2 regions of the Pseudomonas cistanchae genome follow, and region 1 is predicted to be linked to the other one. Evidence: predicted binding sites of a transcription regulator. Region 1 holds the regulator's gene; the other holds the start of a gene.

Region 1 (6,232 bases):
GCGCATGGGCCGCGGGCTGTTGGTCACCGAGCTGATGGGCCATGGCCTGAACATGGTTACTGGTGATTATTCGCGCGGTGCAGGCGGCTTCTGGGTGGAGAACGGCGAGATCCAGTTTCCCGTGCAGGAGGTGACCATCGCCGGCAACCTGCGTGACATGTTCCGGCAGATCGTTGCGGTGGGAAGCGATCTTGAACTGCGCAGCAACGTCCGTACGGGCTCGGTGATGATCGAGAAAATGACGGTCGCGGGCAGCTGAACCGGGGGGCTTAGCCGCCGCGTGACAGGCGTGGCGGCTACTCGCCTTCGTCGAAATAGTTGTTGATCAGCTCGATCAAGGCTTGCAGCGCCTGCTCATCCTGCTCGCCTTCAGTGTTGAGGTGGATGGGTGTGCCTTTGCCGGCCGCGAGCATCATGACCGCCATGATGCTCTTGCCGTCCACCAGGCTTGCTTCGCAGCGGCCAATCTTGACCTGACAGGGGTACTGCGCGGCAACGCCGACAAACTTGGCTGCGGCACGTGCGTGCAAGCCCAGTTTGTTGATGATGGTGATTTCGCAGCACGGCATTGCGGCAGTTCCTTAACTCAGGTCGCGGTGGCGAACCTGAACGTTCTTCAAAATGGGTTTCAGGGCTTCACCCAAGCGACTGGCCAGGTACACGGAGCGGTGGTGCCCGCCGGTGCAGCCTATCGCAATCGTGACATAGGCACGATTGCTGGCGGCGAAGCGCGGTAACCACTTGGTCAGATAGGCGAAGATGTCCTGATACATCTCTTCGACATCCGCCTGGGCGGAAAGGTATTCCACCACTGGCTGGTCGAGGCCTGAGTAGTCGCGCAAATCCGGCTTCCAGTATGGGTTAGGCAGGCAGCGCACATCGAACACAAGGTCCGCGTCCACCGGCATGCCGCGCTTGAAGCCGAAGGACTCGACCAGAAACGCGGTGCCCGGCTCCGGCTGGTTGAGCAGGCGCAGTTTCAGGCTGTCACGCAACTGATAGAGGTTGAGGTGCGTGGTGTCGATCTTCAGGTCGGCCAGGTCGATGATGGGTCCGAGCAACAGGCTTTCATCGGCAATCGCTTCGGCCAACGAGCGGCTTTCATTGGTCAGCGGGTGACGCCGGCGCGTTTCCGAGAAGCGCTTGAGCAGCGTTTCTTCATCGGCATCCAGGTAAATCACGTCGCACTTGATGTGGCGGGCGCGCACTTCCTCGAGGAGTTCAGGGAAGCGCTTGAGCTGGCTGGGCAGGTTGCGTGCGTCGATAGAGACCGCAACCTGCGGGTGCAGCAGCTCGGTGTGCACCAGCGTGCGCTCGGCTAGATCCGGCAGCAAGCCCGCTGGCAGGTTGTCGATGCAATAGAAACCGTTGTCCTCAAGTACATCGAGGGCGGTGCTTTTGCCTGAGCCGGAGCGACCGCTGACGATGATAAGGCGCATGGTTAGGCTCGATTGAGTTGGCTTTGTATATCCACCACGACCTGATACAAGGCCTGGCTGTCGGGCGCTTCGCGCAAGCGTTCGCGCACGTCGCTGCGATCAAGCATGCTGGCGATCTGTCGCAGCAACTCGAGGTGCTCATCGGTGGCGGCCTCGGGAACCAGCAGCACAAACAGCAAATCCACCGGGGCGCCGTCGATCGCGTCAAAATCTACCGCTGCGTCCAGGCGCAGAACAGCGCTGATGGGCGCCGTGCAACCAGGCAGCCGGCAGTGCGGGATGGCGATGCCATTGCCGAACCCGGTCGAGCCGAGTTTTTCGCGGGCAATCAGGCTTTCGAAGATGTCTTGGCCATCAAGGTCGGGCAGCTCGCGCGCCACGAGGTTGGCAATCTGTTCGAGAACACGTTTTTTGCTGCCGCCCGGCACGCTCACGAGAGAGCGGCCGGGGGTCAGGATATTTTCAAGTCGAATCATAGGAGATAGGCGATGTCAGCGGGCCATTGCACCCTGCTGACGGTCGAGCTGCTTTTCCTTGTGCTTGATGAGTTGTCGGTCGAGTTTGTCAGCCAGTAGATCAATGGCCGCGTACATGTCGTCATGTTCAGCATTAGCGACGATTTCGCCGCCTGCAATGTGTAGGGTCGCTTCGATTTTCTGCTTGAGCTTCTCGACCTCCATGATGACTTGCACATTGGTGATTTTGTCGAAGTGGCGCTCCAATCGAGTGAGTTTTTCGTCGATATAGTCGCGCAGGGCGTCGGTCACATCCAGCTGGTGTCCACTGATGTTGACTTGCATACCACTTTCTCCTTGTTGCCGTGTGTAAGAGACAGGCTAACAGCCTGCCACTGGAACACTGGGACGAGAAAGACTCTGGTCAGGCATCCGGCGTTGCAGATCAGCCAGTCGATACCGTGGAGTTGCCAGTAACGCAAAACTGAATACGGAATATCCAGCATGTGTCAGTCTTCCGCGTCGAGCCACCTTACATCAGTCGCTTGCGTTCACTGGAGGGCGCTATACCGAGGGATTCACGGTATTTCGCAACAGTGCGGCGAGCTACTTGAATGCCTTGTGCTTCCAGTAAACCAGCGATCTTGCTGTCACTCAACGGCTTTTTTGCATTTTCCGCGGCGACCAATTTTTTGATGATTGCGCGGATCGCGGTGGACGAGCATTCACCGCCCTCGGAGGTGCTGACGTGGCTGGAGAAGAAGTACTTCAGCTCGTAGATGCCACGTGGGGTGTGCATGAACTTCTGGGTGGTTACCCGGGAAATGGTCGACTCGTGCATGCCCACCGCTTCGGCGATATCGTGCAGCACCAGTGGCTTCATTGCTTCGTCGCCATAATCGAGAAAGCCGCGCTGATGCTCGACGATCTGGGTGGCGACCTTCATCAGGGTCTCGTTGCGGCTCTGCAGGCTCTTGATGAACCAGCGGGCTTCCTGCAGCTGGTTACGCATGAAGGTGTTGTCGGCGCTGGAGTCAGCACGCTTCACGAACCCGGCGTACTGCGCATTGACGCGTAGGCGTGGCATGGCTTCCTGGTTCAGCTCCACCAGCCAGCGATCGTTGTGCTTGCGCACGATGACGTCAGGCACCACATACTCGGGCTCGCTTGACTCGATCTGCGAGCCGGGACGTGGGTTGAGGCTCTGAATCAGTTCGATAACCTGGCGCAGCTCGTCTTCCTTGAGCTTCATTCGCCGCATCAGCTGGCTGTAATCGCGGTTGCCGAGCAAGTCCAGATAGTCGCTTGCCAGGCGCTGCGCTTCGCTCAGCCAGGGCGTTTTGAGCGAAAGTTGGCGTAACTGCAGCAGCAGGCATTCACTGAGGTCGCGGGCGGCTACGCCGGCCGGCTCGAACTGTTGAATGCGGTGCAGCACAGCTTGCACTTCGTCCAGCTCGATGTCCAGCTCAGGGTCGAAGGCTTCGACGACCTCATCAAGCGTCTCCTCCAGGTAGCCCTGATCGTTGATGCAGTCGATTAGCGTCACTGCGATCAAGCGGTCCTTGTCGGACATGGGTGCCAGGTTGAGTTGCCAGAGCAAATGGCTTTGCAGGCTCTCGCCCGCGGAGGTACGGGTGGTGAAGTCCCAGTCGTCATCATCGCTGCTGCTCGGCAGGCTGCTGGCGCTGGTTTGATAGACGTCTTCCCAGGCGGTGTCGACTGGAAGCTCGTTGGGAATGCGTTCGTTCCAGTCGCCTTCTTCCAGGTTGTCCACGGTTTGTGTGGTTTCCTGGTAGCTGGTTTCCTGATAGAGGGTTTCCTGCGGCTGTTCGGCTGGTGCCAAATTGCTTTCGGCACCATCGGCCATGGGGTCCGAATTGTCGAAGTCGTCGCCTTCTTCCTGGCGTTCGAGCATCGGGTTCGACTCCAACGCTTCCTGAATCTCTTGCTGCAGATCCAGGGTCGACAGTTGAAGTAGGCGGATGGCCTGTTGCAGCTGCGGGGTCATCGTCAGCTGCTGGCCCATTCTCAGGACTAGCGATGGTTTCATTGCAGACCTTAATTTACCGGCGTCTGTGCGCAATCCACTACAGCGGCGCCGTGGCGCCTCAAGGAAGCAAATTATATGCCTGACCCTAAGGCATTTGCCTAGCGCTAGCTGTGATTCGGCTAAGAAAAGCGCCCGTCACAGGCGGAATTCATGCCCCAGGTAAACTTCCTTGACCGTTTGGTTGGCCAGGATGGCCTCGGCATTGCCTTCTGCGATCAACTGGCCGTCGTTCACAATATAGGCGGTTTCGCAGATATCCAGGGTCTCACGGACGTTGTGGTCGGTGATCAACACGCCGATGCCCTTCGCCTTGAGGTGATGGATGATCTGCTTGATGTCGCCCACGGAGATAGGATCGACGCCAGCGAAGGGTTCATCCAGCAGGATGAACTTGGGTGCGGTCGCTAGGGCGCGCGCAATTTCCACGCGGCGGCGCTCACCACCGGACAGGCTCATGCCGAGGTTGTCGCGGATATGGCTGATATGGAATTCCTGCAGCAAGCCTTCGAGCTCTTTGCGACGTTCCGCGCCGTTCAGCTCCTTGCGCGTTTCGAGAATCGCCATGATGTTGTCGGCCACGCTGAGCTTGCGAAAAATCGAAGCCTCCTGCGGCAGATAGCCGATTCCGGCACGGGCACGGCCATGCATCGGCTTGTGGCTGACATCCAGGTCGTCGATCAGCACGCGACCCTGATCGGCCTGTACCAGGCCGACGATCATGTAGAAGCAGGTGGTTTTGCCCGCACCGTTGGGCCCGAGCAGGCCAACGATCTGCCCGCTGTCGATGCTTAGGCTCACATCACGAACGACCTGACGGCCCTTGTAGCTTTTAGCCAGGTGCTGGGCTTTCAAAGTGGCCATTGTTACTGCGCCTGCTGTTCGGCGGGTTTGTTTTTCGGCTGGATCACCATGTCGATCCGTGGCCGTGGCGTGGTCAGGTTGGTGCCTGTCGCTCGCCCGGCATTGACGATCTGGCGCTGGGTGTCGTAGACGATCTTCTCGCCTTCGAAGGTGTTGCCTTCCTGGATTACCTTGGCCTGGTCAATCAACACGATGCGCTCATTGGCCGCGAAATATTGGATGGTCAGGCCATAGGCTTTGACGATCTGCTTGTCGGCGGAGGGCTTCTGCTCGTAATAGGCCGGTTTGCCGACCGAGGTGAATACCTCGATATCACCCTGGGCATCCTGGGTGATGGTTACGGTGTCGCCCGTGATCTTGAGGGTGCCTTGGGTGATGACGACATCACCGCGGTAGACGGCAACGCCCTGCTTGTCATCGAGTTCCGCGCTATCGGCCTGAACTCGGATCGGCTGCTCGCGATCGGTCGGAAGTGCCCAGGCGGTAACGCTTCCGAGCGCGACGCCTAAGCTAAGCAGAATAGGGAGGGTTTTAACGAGCCTCATGCTGGCCTCTTACGTTGGACAGCAGGAGCATCCTGCCGTCATTTAAGTACGCTTTCATTCCTTGCGCCGTGGTCACCCCATTGGCGGCGTCGATTCTAACGGCTTGCTTGGTCTGCGCATATTCCTTCTCGGGAAATACCGTCAGGCGGCTGGTGGTGAGGATCGTCGGCCGGCCTTTGGCATCGGTGCGCTCCACCCGGACCTTATCGATCAGTTCGACCTCGGTGCCCTTGGGCGCTACTTCGCCGTGTTCGCTGCGAATTTTCCAGGGCAGTTCGGTGCCACGATACAGGTGCATGTTCGGGCTGGTCAGCAAGGTGACATCGCTGGCTTTGACGTGCTCCAGTTTGGAGGCGGTCATCTGGTGGTGGAGTTTGCCGTCTTCCTGGTACTGCACCGTGCGCGCATTGATCACGTAGAAATCGATGGGGTTGTCCACGCCGGCCTTGACCGGCTTGTCGGCGAAACTGTCCGGGCTGATATTCCAGTAACCCACTGCGGCCAGTAGCGCCGCGGCAATCAGAAAGCACAGCGGAGTTAAAAATTTACGCAGCATAAGAGGGCTCTATAGATAAGCGGCTTGGGCGGCATCTAGGTTGCCCTGCGCGCGCATGATCATTTCACAAAATTCACGCGCCGCACCTTCGCCACCGCGCGCCACGGTTACTGCATGGGCGTGCTGACGTACGAAGCCGTCTGCGCTGGCGACCGCTACCCCCAGGCCTACGCGGCGGATCACTGGCAGGTCCGGCAGGTCGTCGCCCAGATAGGCAACCTGCTCGTAGCTTAGGCCCAGTTCGCCGAGAAGTTCATCAAGCACGACCAGTTTGTCTTCGCGGCCCTGGTAAAGGTGATGGATACCCAGGTTCTGCGCGCGGCGTT
Region 2 (6,232 bases), on a different contig from region 1:
GGCCAGGACCGGTTATACGGGCTTTGATCACGCGTTGTGAGCGTTGGTTGCGTACATTTATTTGCTTGCCTATGCCGCCATCCGATAATGCCTCACCCGGCATGCGCACGCTGATGCCGCCGCTGTGTGCGCTGATGACTACCTGATCCCCTCGCTTTACGACTTCGGCCTGCTCGACATGTATCGGCGCAAGAATCTGATCCGGGAGGAGTGGTCGCGTCAGTTTTTTACCAATGGCTTGTTTCACTGCGGTCAGATAGCCCTGTTTGAGCAGGCCCACGTCGCGCTCGGCGAGGGTCACATCCATGGCCGTGACCACGCTTTCGCGTTTCAGTGGACGAGTGGAAGTCACCACTTCACGGTACAGGCGCACGTGGCCAGGCACGAAAACCGTCCAAGGGCCGCTGCCGTCGCAGCGTACCCGGGTCGTGACCCGACCGATCGGTTGGGCGGGGCTTTCCAGCGTAGCGGTCAATTCTTTGTCACAAGCCGGCATCCGCAGGCGCGAATCCAGACGGCTGATTTCAATTTCATGGCGGCCGGCTATTCCGCTACGCTGCAAGTAGTCGGCAACGGCCTGCTCAAGAAACTTCTGGGCGGTGCCGATAAGCTGCTCAGGTGAAGTAATCGCGGCCGTGGCGACGTTGCTGCACCCGAGTAAAACCCAAGCAGCCAGAACTGCCCGCCAATAACGGTCTTTTGTCACTGCGCGTCGATAAATTGTCGTTTGTGCGTTCATGTTGAGTGAAAAGCAAGGCTCGTGCCGCCTGCTACGCTAACCAACACGCGCATGACTCATAAGAGGAGTTTGGCATGGCCGGTGTTTTGGATTCGGTTAACCAGCGAACTCAGCTGGTGGGGCAGAATCGCCTCGAGTTGCTGCTGTTTCGCCTGGGTGGCAATCAGCTTTATGGCATCAACGTGTTCAAAGTCAAAGAAGTGCTGCAATGCCCCAAACTTACCGTGATGCCGAAGTCCAGCCCGGTGGTGCGCGGTGTGGCGAATATTCGCGGTGGCACCATCCCTATTCTTGATCTGTCGATGGCCACGGGCAACGCGCCGCTGGAAAACATCACCAACAGTTTTGTCATCATCACTGAATACAACACCAAGGTTCAGGGCTTTCTGGTGCATTCGGTGGAGCGCATCGTCAACATGAACTGGGAGGCCATCCATCCGCCACCCAAGGGCACCGGGCGCGATCACTACCTGACGGCAGTGACTCACCTCGATGACAAGATGGTGGAAATCATCGATGTGGAGAAAGTGCTCGCCGAAGTGGCGCCAACCTCGGAGGTGATTTCCGTCGGCGTGCTGGACCAGCAGACGCAAGCGAAAGCCATCAGCAAAAAGGTCCTGACCTGCGACGATTCTTCGGTCGCACGGAAACAGGTCACCCGCTGTCTACAGACTGTCGGGGTTGAGGTCGTCGCCCTGAATGATGGCCGCCAGGCGCTGGATTACTTGAAGGCCATGGTGGCTGAAGGCAGGAAGCCTCACGAAGAGTTTCTGATGTTGATTTCCGACATCGAGATGCCGGAAATGGACGGCTACACGCTGACTGCGGAAATTCGCGCCGACCCGCGCATGCAAAAGCTGCACATCATCTTGCATACTTCGCTTTCGGGTGTGTTCAACCAGGCTATGGTGAAGAAGGTGGGGGCAGATGATTTTCTCGCCAAATTCCGCCCCGATGATTTGGCTGCACGGGTGGCGGAACGTATCAATTTGGCAGATGGGGACTGAGGGCGTTGTCCCTCGGTTTTGACTATGAGCGTCGAGGCCTCGCTAGTGTCTTCAGGTAATTTGGATTTTGAGCAGTTCCGGACATTCCTGGAAAAAGCTTGCGGCATCGTGCTGGGTAGCAATAAGCAGTATCTGGTATCCAGTCGACTGAACAAGTTGATGGAGCAGAACAGCATCAAAACCCTCGGGGAATTGGTGCAGCGCATGCAGAACCAGCCGCGCAGCGGCCTGCGTGAACAGGTCGTGGACGCCATGACCACCAACGAGACCCTGTGGTTTCGTGACACCTACCCCTTCGAAGTGCTCAAGACCCGGATTCTGCCCGAGATGATCAAGGCCAATCCGGGGCAGCGGTTGCGTATCTGGTCTGCGGCTTCGTCGTCCGGGCAGGAGCCGTTTTCGTTGTCGATGAGCATCGATGAATTCGAGAAAACCAACATCGGACAGCTCAAGGGCGGCGTGCAGATTGTCGCCACCGACCTGTCGCCATCGATGCTGGCCAATTGCAAGTCGGGCGAGTACGACAGCCTGGCGATGGGCCGTGGGCTTTCCCAGGAACGCCTGCAGCGTTACTTCGACCCGCTGGGGCCGGGGCGCTGGGTGGTCAAGCCGGCGATAAAAAGCCGCGTCGAATTTCGCCCATTGAACCTGCTGGACAGCTACGCCGCGCTTGGCAAATTCGACATCGTGTTTTGCCGCAACGTACTGATCTACTTCTCCGCAGAGGTGAAGAAGGACATCCTCACGCGCATCCACGCTTCGTTGAAGCCCGGCGGTTATCTGGTGCTGGGGGCATCGGAAGCCCTCAATGGCTTGCCAAATCATTACCAGATGGTGCAGTGCAGCCCGGGAATCGTTTACAAGGCGAAATAGCCGTTCAGCGTCCATTTTTCAGTAAGTTGATTCCAGCAACATCGCGAGCGGGAGGCCTATGAGCCTCCCGTTTTCGTTTCGAGGTCTTTAGCTGGCGCGCCAATGCAATGTTCCCCGCGAATTGCCGCTTTGCATTGCCGGCAGGCGGAAATGGATTGCCGCCTACCGTGAAAAAAGGCTTTGCCTTCTAATCAAGTCTTTGATTATTAACAATAAAATAAAATGGCACGGCCTTTGCTAAATGTCTTGCACGGACAACAGGCAAGCTCAACAGCAAAGGTTCCTGACCATGAGTATCAGTTTCGATCGCGCCCTCGGCATCCATGAAGAAGCACTCGGTTTCCGCGCCAAGCGGGCTGAGGTGCTGGCCAACAACATCGCGAACGCCGATACGCCGCATTACAAGGCGCGTGATCTGGACTTCGCCTCGATGCTTGCCGAGCAAACCGGCAAAACACAGCGCGGCCCAGTCAGCCTGAACCGCACCGATAACCTGCACATCTCCGCAGAGGCGATGAGCATGGGCGACGCCGGTCTTTTCTACCGCAACCCGACCAGCCCTTCGATTGACCAGAACACCGTGGACTTGCAGATCGAGCAATCCAACTACGCGGAAAACGCAGTCAATTTTCAAGCCAGCTTTACCCTGCTTAACGGCAAATTCAAAGGGCTCGTCAGCGCCCTGCGCGGAGAATAAAGGAGCCTGAAGCCATGTCACTCGCCAGTGTTTTCAATATCGCCGGTACCGGCATGAGTGCCCAGAGCACTCGCCTGAACACCATCTCCAGCAACATCGCCAACGCCGAAAGCGTGTCGTCGAGCGTCGACCAGACCTACCGCGCCCGCCATCCGGTGTTCGCCACCATGTTCCAGCAGGCACAGAACGGCGGCAGTGGTTCGCTGTTCGCCGAGCAGGACGAGGCCGGCCAAGGCGTGCAGGTGCTGGGCATCGTCGAGGATCAGAGCACCCTGATGCCGCGCTACGAGCCTAACCACCCGGCCGCGGACGGCAATGGCTACGTGTACTACCCCAACGTCAACGTGGTTGAAGAGATGGCCGACATGATTTCCGCCAGCCGGGCCTTCCAGACCAACGTCGAAATGATGAATACCGCCAAGCAGATGCTGCAGCGCGTATTGACCCTCGGTCAGTAAGCCTCAGAAAAGGAGCGCACGAACATGAGTACTGTTGGCGATGTAGCCGGTTCGGCACTTGATCAATACCAGATCAAGAGCGAGACCAAATCGAACAAGGAACTGGGCAAGAACGAGTTCCTCAATCTGCTGGTGGCCCAGTTGAACAACCAGAATCCGTTGGAACCGCAGGGCAACGGCGAATTCATCGCCCAACTGGCACAGTTCAGCCAGGTCGAAGGCATCGAGAAGCTCAACACCAGCATGTCTTCGCTGCTGTCCGGCTATCAGTCTTCCCAGGCACTGCAAGCGTCATCGTTGGTAGGCCGCAAGGTTATCGTCCCAACGGACAAAGCGGTGGTCGACACCAGCGAAAGCTTCAAGGCCAGCCTGGTGCTGCCGTCCAGCAGCAGCAACGTGTACGTCAACGTGTATGACAAGGCCGGCTCCGTGGTGAATCGAATCAACATGGGCGAGCAAGCTGCCGGCAACGTCAGCTTCATCTGGGACGGCAAAGACTCGAGCGGCAACATCATGCCGCCGGGCACTTACAAGTTCGAAGCTCAAGCGGCATACGGCAAAGAAACCAAGGCGCTCTACACCATGCTTCCGGCCAACGTCGACAGCGTCACCTTGGGCGGCAGCGAGCTGATGCTCAACCTTGCGGGCCTTGGCACGGTGCCGATGTCGCAAGTACAGGTTATCGGTCAGTAATTAACAGGTTTTATTCGCCGGTCGTCCGGCAAGGAGTCTCCCATGGCGTTCAATATCGGTCTTAGCGGCTTGCGCGCAGCGACCAGCGACCTCAACGTGACCGGCAACAACATTGCCAACGCCGGTACCGCCGGTTTCAAGCAGTCGCGCGCTGAGTTTGCCGACGTGTACGCGGCTTCGGTCAACGGCTCCGGGTCCAATCCCCAGGGCAGCGGCGTATTGCTCGGCAACGTTTCGCAGCTGTTCAACCAGGGCAACATCAACTACACGCAGAACTCCCTGGACCTGGCGATCAACGGCAACGGCTTCTTCCAGACCAGCAACAATGGCGAGGTCAGCTACACCCGTGCCGGTTATTTCGGCACTGACCGCGATGGCTTCATCGTCAACAACTTCGGTTATCGCCTGCAGGGCTACGGCGTCGATGCCAACAACAACCTGCAGAACGGCATCGTCACCGACCTGCGCATCGAGACCGCAAGCCAGGCGCCACTGCCGACCAGCAACCTGGACCAGACCTTCAACCTGAACTCGACCAATACCGTTCCAGCCACGGTGCCGTTCGACCCGACGGACCCCACGTCCTACAACTCGTCGACCTCGACCAACATCTATGACACCCAGGGCAATGCTCACGTTTTCACCCAGTACTTCCTGAAAACCGGCCCGAACGAATGGCAGATGAACGTGCTGATCGACGGCCGTAACCCGGACGACCCGACGCTGACCACGCCTTCCAGTGTTGCGCTGGAATTCAACACGGCGGGTCAGCTCGATATCCCGGCGCTGGTTGCGTCCACGCCGGCCGGTTTTTCGGTTCGCCCTGACGGCACCATCGACCTCACCACCTGGGTACCTGCCGCGCCGGACAGCGCAACGCCACCGGTGTGGTCGGCGAACGGCGCCGCTGCCAGCCCGACCGGGGTCAATATCGACCTGCGCAATTCGACCCAGTTTTCCAGCTCGTTCGCGGTCAACGCGGTCAGCCAGGATGGTTACACCACCGGCCAGTTGGCAGGCGTCGAGATCGACGACACCGGCGTGGTATTCGCCCGCTACACCAACGGTCAGTCGAACGTGCAGGGGCAGGTGATCCTCGCCAGCTTCGCCAACGTTCAAGGCCTGACGCCGGTGGGCAAAACCGGCTGGGTGCAGTCCTTTGCCTCGGGCGAGCCGGTGATCGGCACACCGCGCAGCGGTACCCAGGGCGCCTTGCAATCCGGCGCGCTGGAAGATTCCAACGTCGAACTGTCCGACCAGTTGGTGAACCTGATCGTTGCTCAACGTAACTACCAGGCCAACGCCAAGACGATCGAGACTGAAAGCGCCGTGACCCAGACCATCATCAACCTGCGTTAATGGCAGCGGCGGGTCACTGACCTGCCGCTAGCGGCAAAATCCCGCCAGTACCCCTTGAGAAGACTCCGCCCAGGAGTCTTTTCTGTTTAATAATTTCTTTAAATTCAAATAGATAAATTGTTCGTTAGTCAGTGGCACGACGATTGCTTTGTAAGAGTTACAGAGCACAGGGCGCCAAGCCCATCGCGGAGAATTGACCATGGACAAAATGCTGTACGTCTCCATGACCGGAGCACACAACAACACCGTTGCCCAGCGGACCCACGCCAATAACCTGGCGAACATTTCCACCAACGGATTTCGCCGCGACTTCGAGCAGGCTCGCTCGATGGCGGCGTTCGGTGATGGTCATCCGACCCGGGTCTACGCGATGAGCGAGCGCCCTGGTACCGACTTCACCCCAGGC

Evidence for each region. The regulator sigma-54, encoded in region 1, starts transcription at its own class of promoters, with help from an activator protein. The targets are predictions, from matches to a motif close to ANTGGCATNNANNTTGCTNT.
Region 2: a site for sigma-54 is predicted at 2,841-2,860, ahead of flgB (flagellar basal body rod protein FlgB). Genes of this name have one in related genera too.

What each region holds. Positions count from the first base shown of each region.
Region 1 is NZ_JBTLWN010000001.1:1,095,941-1,102,172, forward strand. Features, by position in the region: gene pmbA (metalloprotease PmbA) at 1-259, shown strand, start outside; gene ACX0MV_RS04975 (HPr family phosphocarrier protein) at 297-569, opposite strand; gene rapZ (RNase adapter RapZ) at 582-1,439, opposite strand; gene ptsN (PTS IIA-like nitrogen regulatory protein PtsN) at 1,442-1,915, opposite strand; gene hpf (ribosome hibernation-promoting factor, HPF/YfiA family) at 1,931-2,239, opposite strand; gene ACX0MV_RS04995 (RNA polymerase factor sigma-54) at 2,427-3,944, opposite strand; gene lptB (LPS export ABC transporter ATP-binding protein) at 4,080-4,805, opposite strand; gene lptA (lipopolysaccharide transport periplasmic protein LptA) at 4,808-5,350, opposite strand; gene lptC (LPS export ABC transporter periplasmic protein LptC) at 5,337-5,906, opposite strand; gene ACX0MV_RS05015 (KdsC family phosphatase) at 5,916-6,232, opposite strand, start outside.
Region 2 is NZ_JBTLWN010000005.1:173,468-179,699, reverse strand. Features, by position in the region: gene flgA (flagellar basal body P-ring formation chaperone FlgA) at 1-739, opposite strand, end outside; gene ACX0MV_RS15210 (chemotaxis protein CheV) at 814-1,746, shown strand; gene cheR (protein-glutamate O-methyltransferase CheR) at 1,792-2,619, shown strand; gene flgB (flagellar basal body rod protein FlgB) at 2,909-3,316, shown strand; gene flgC (flagellar basal body rod protein FlgC) at 3,331-3,774, shown strand; gene flgD (flagellar hook assembly protein FlgD) at 3,799-4,467, shown strand; gene flgE (flagellar hook protein FlgE) at 4,510-5,826, shown strand; gene ACX0MV_RS15180 (flagellar basal body rod protein FlgF) at 6,026-6,232, shown strand, end outside.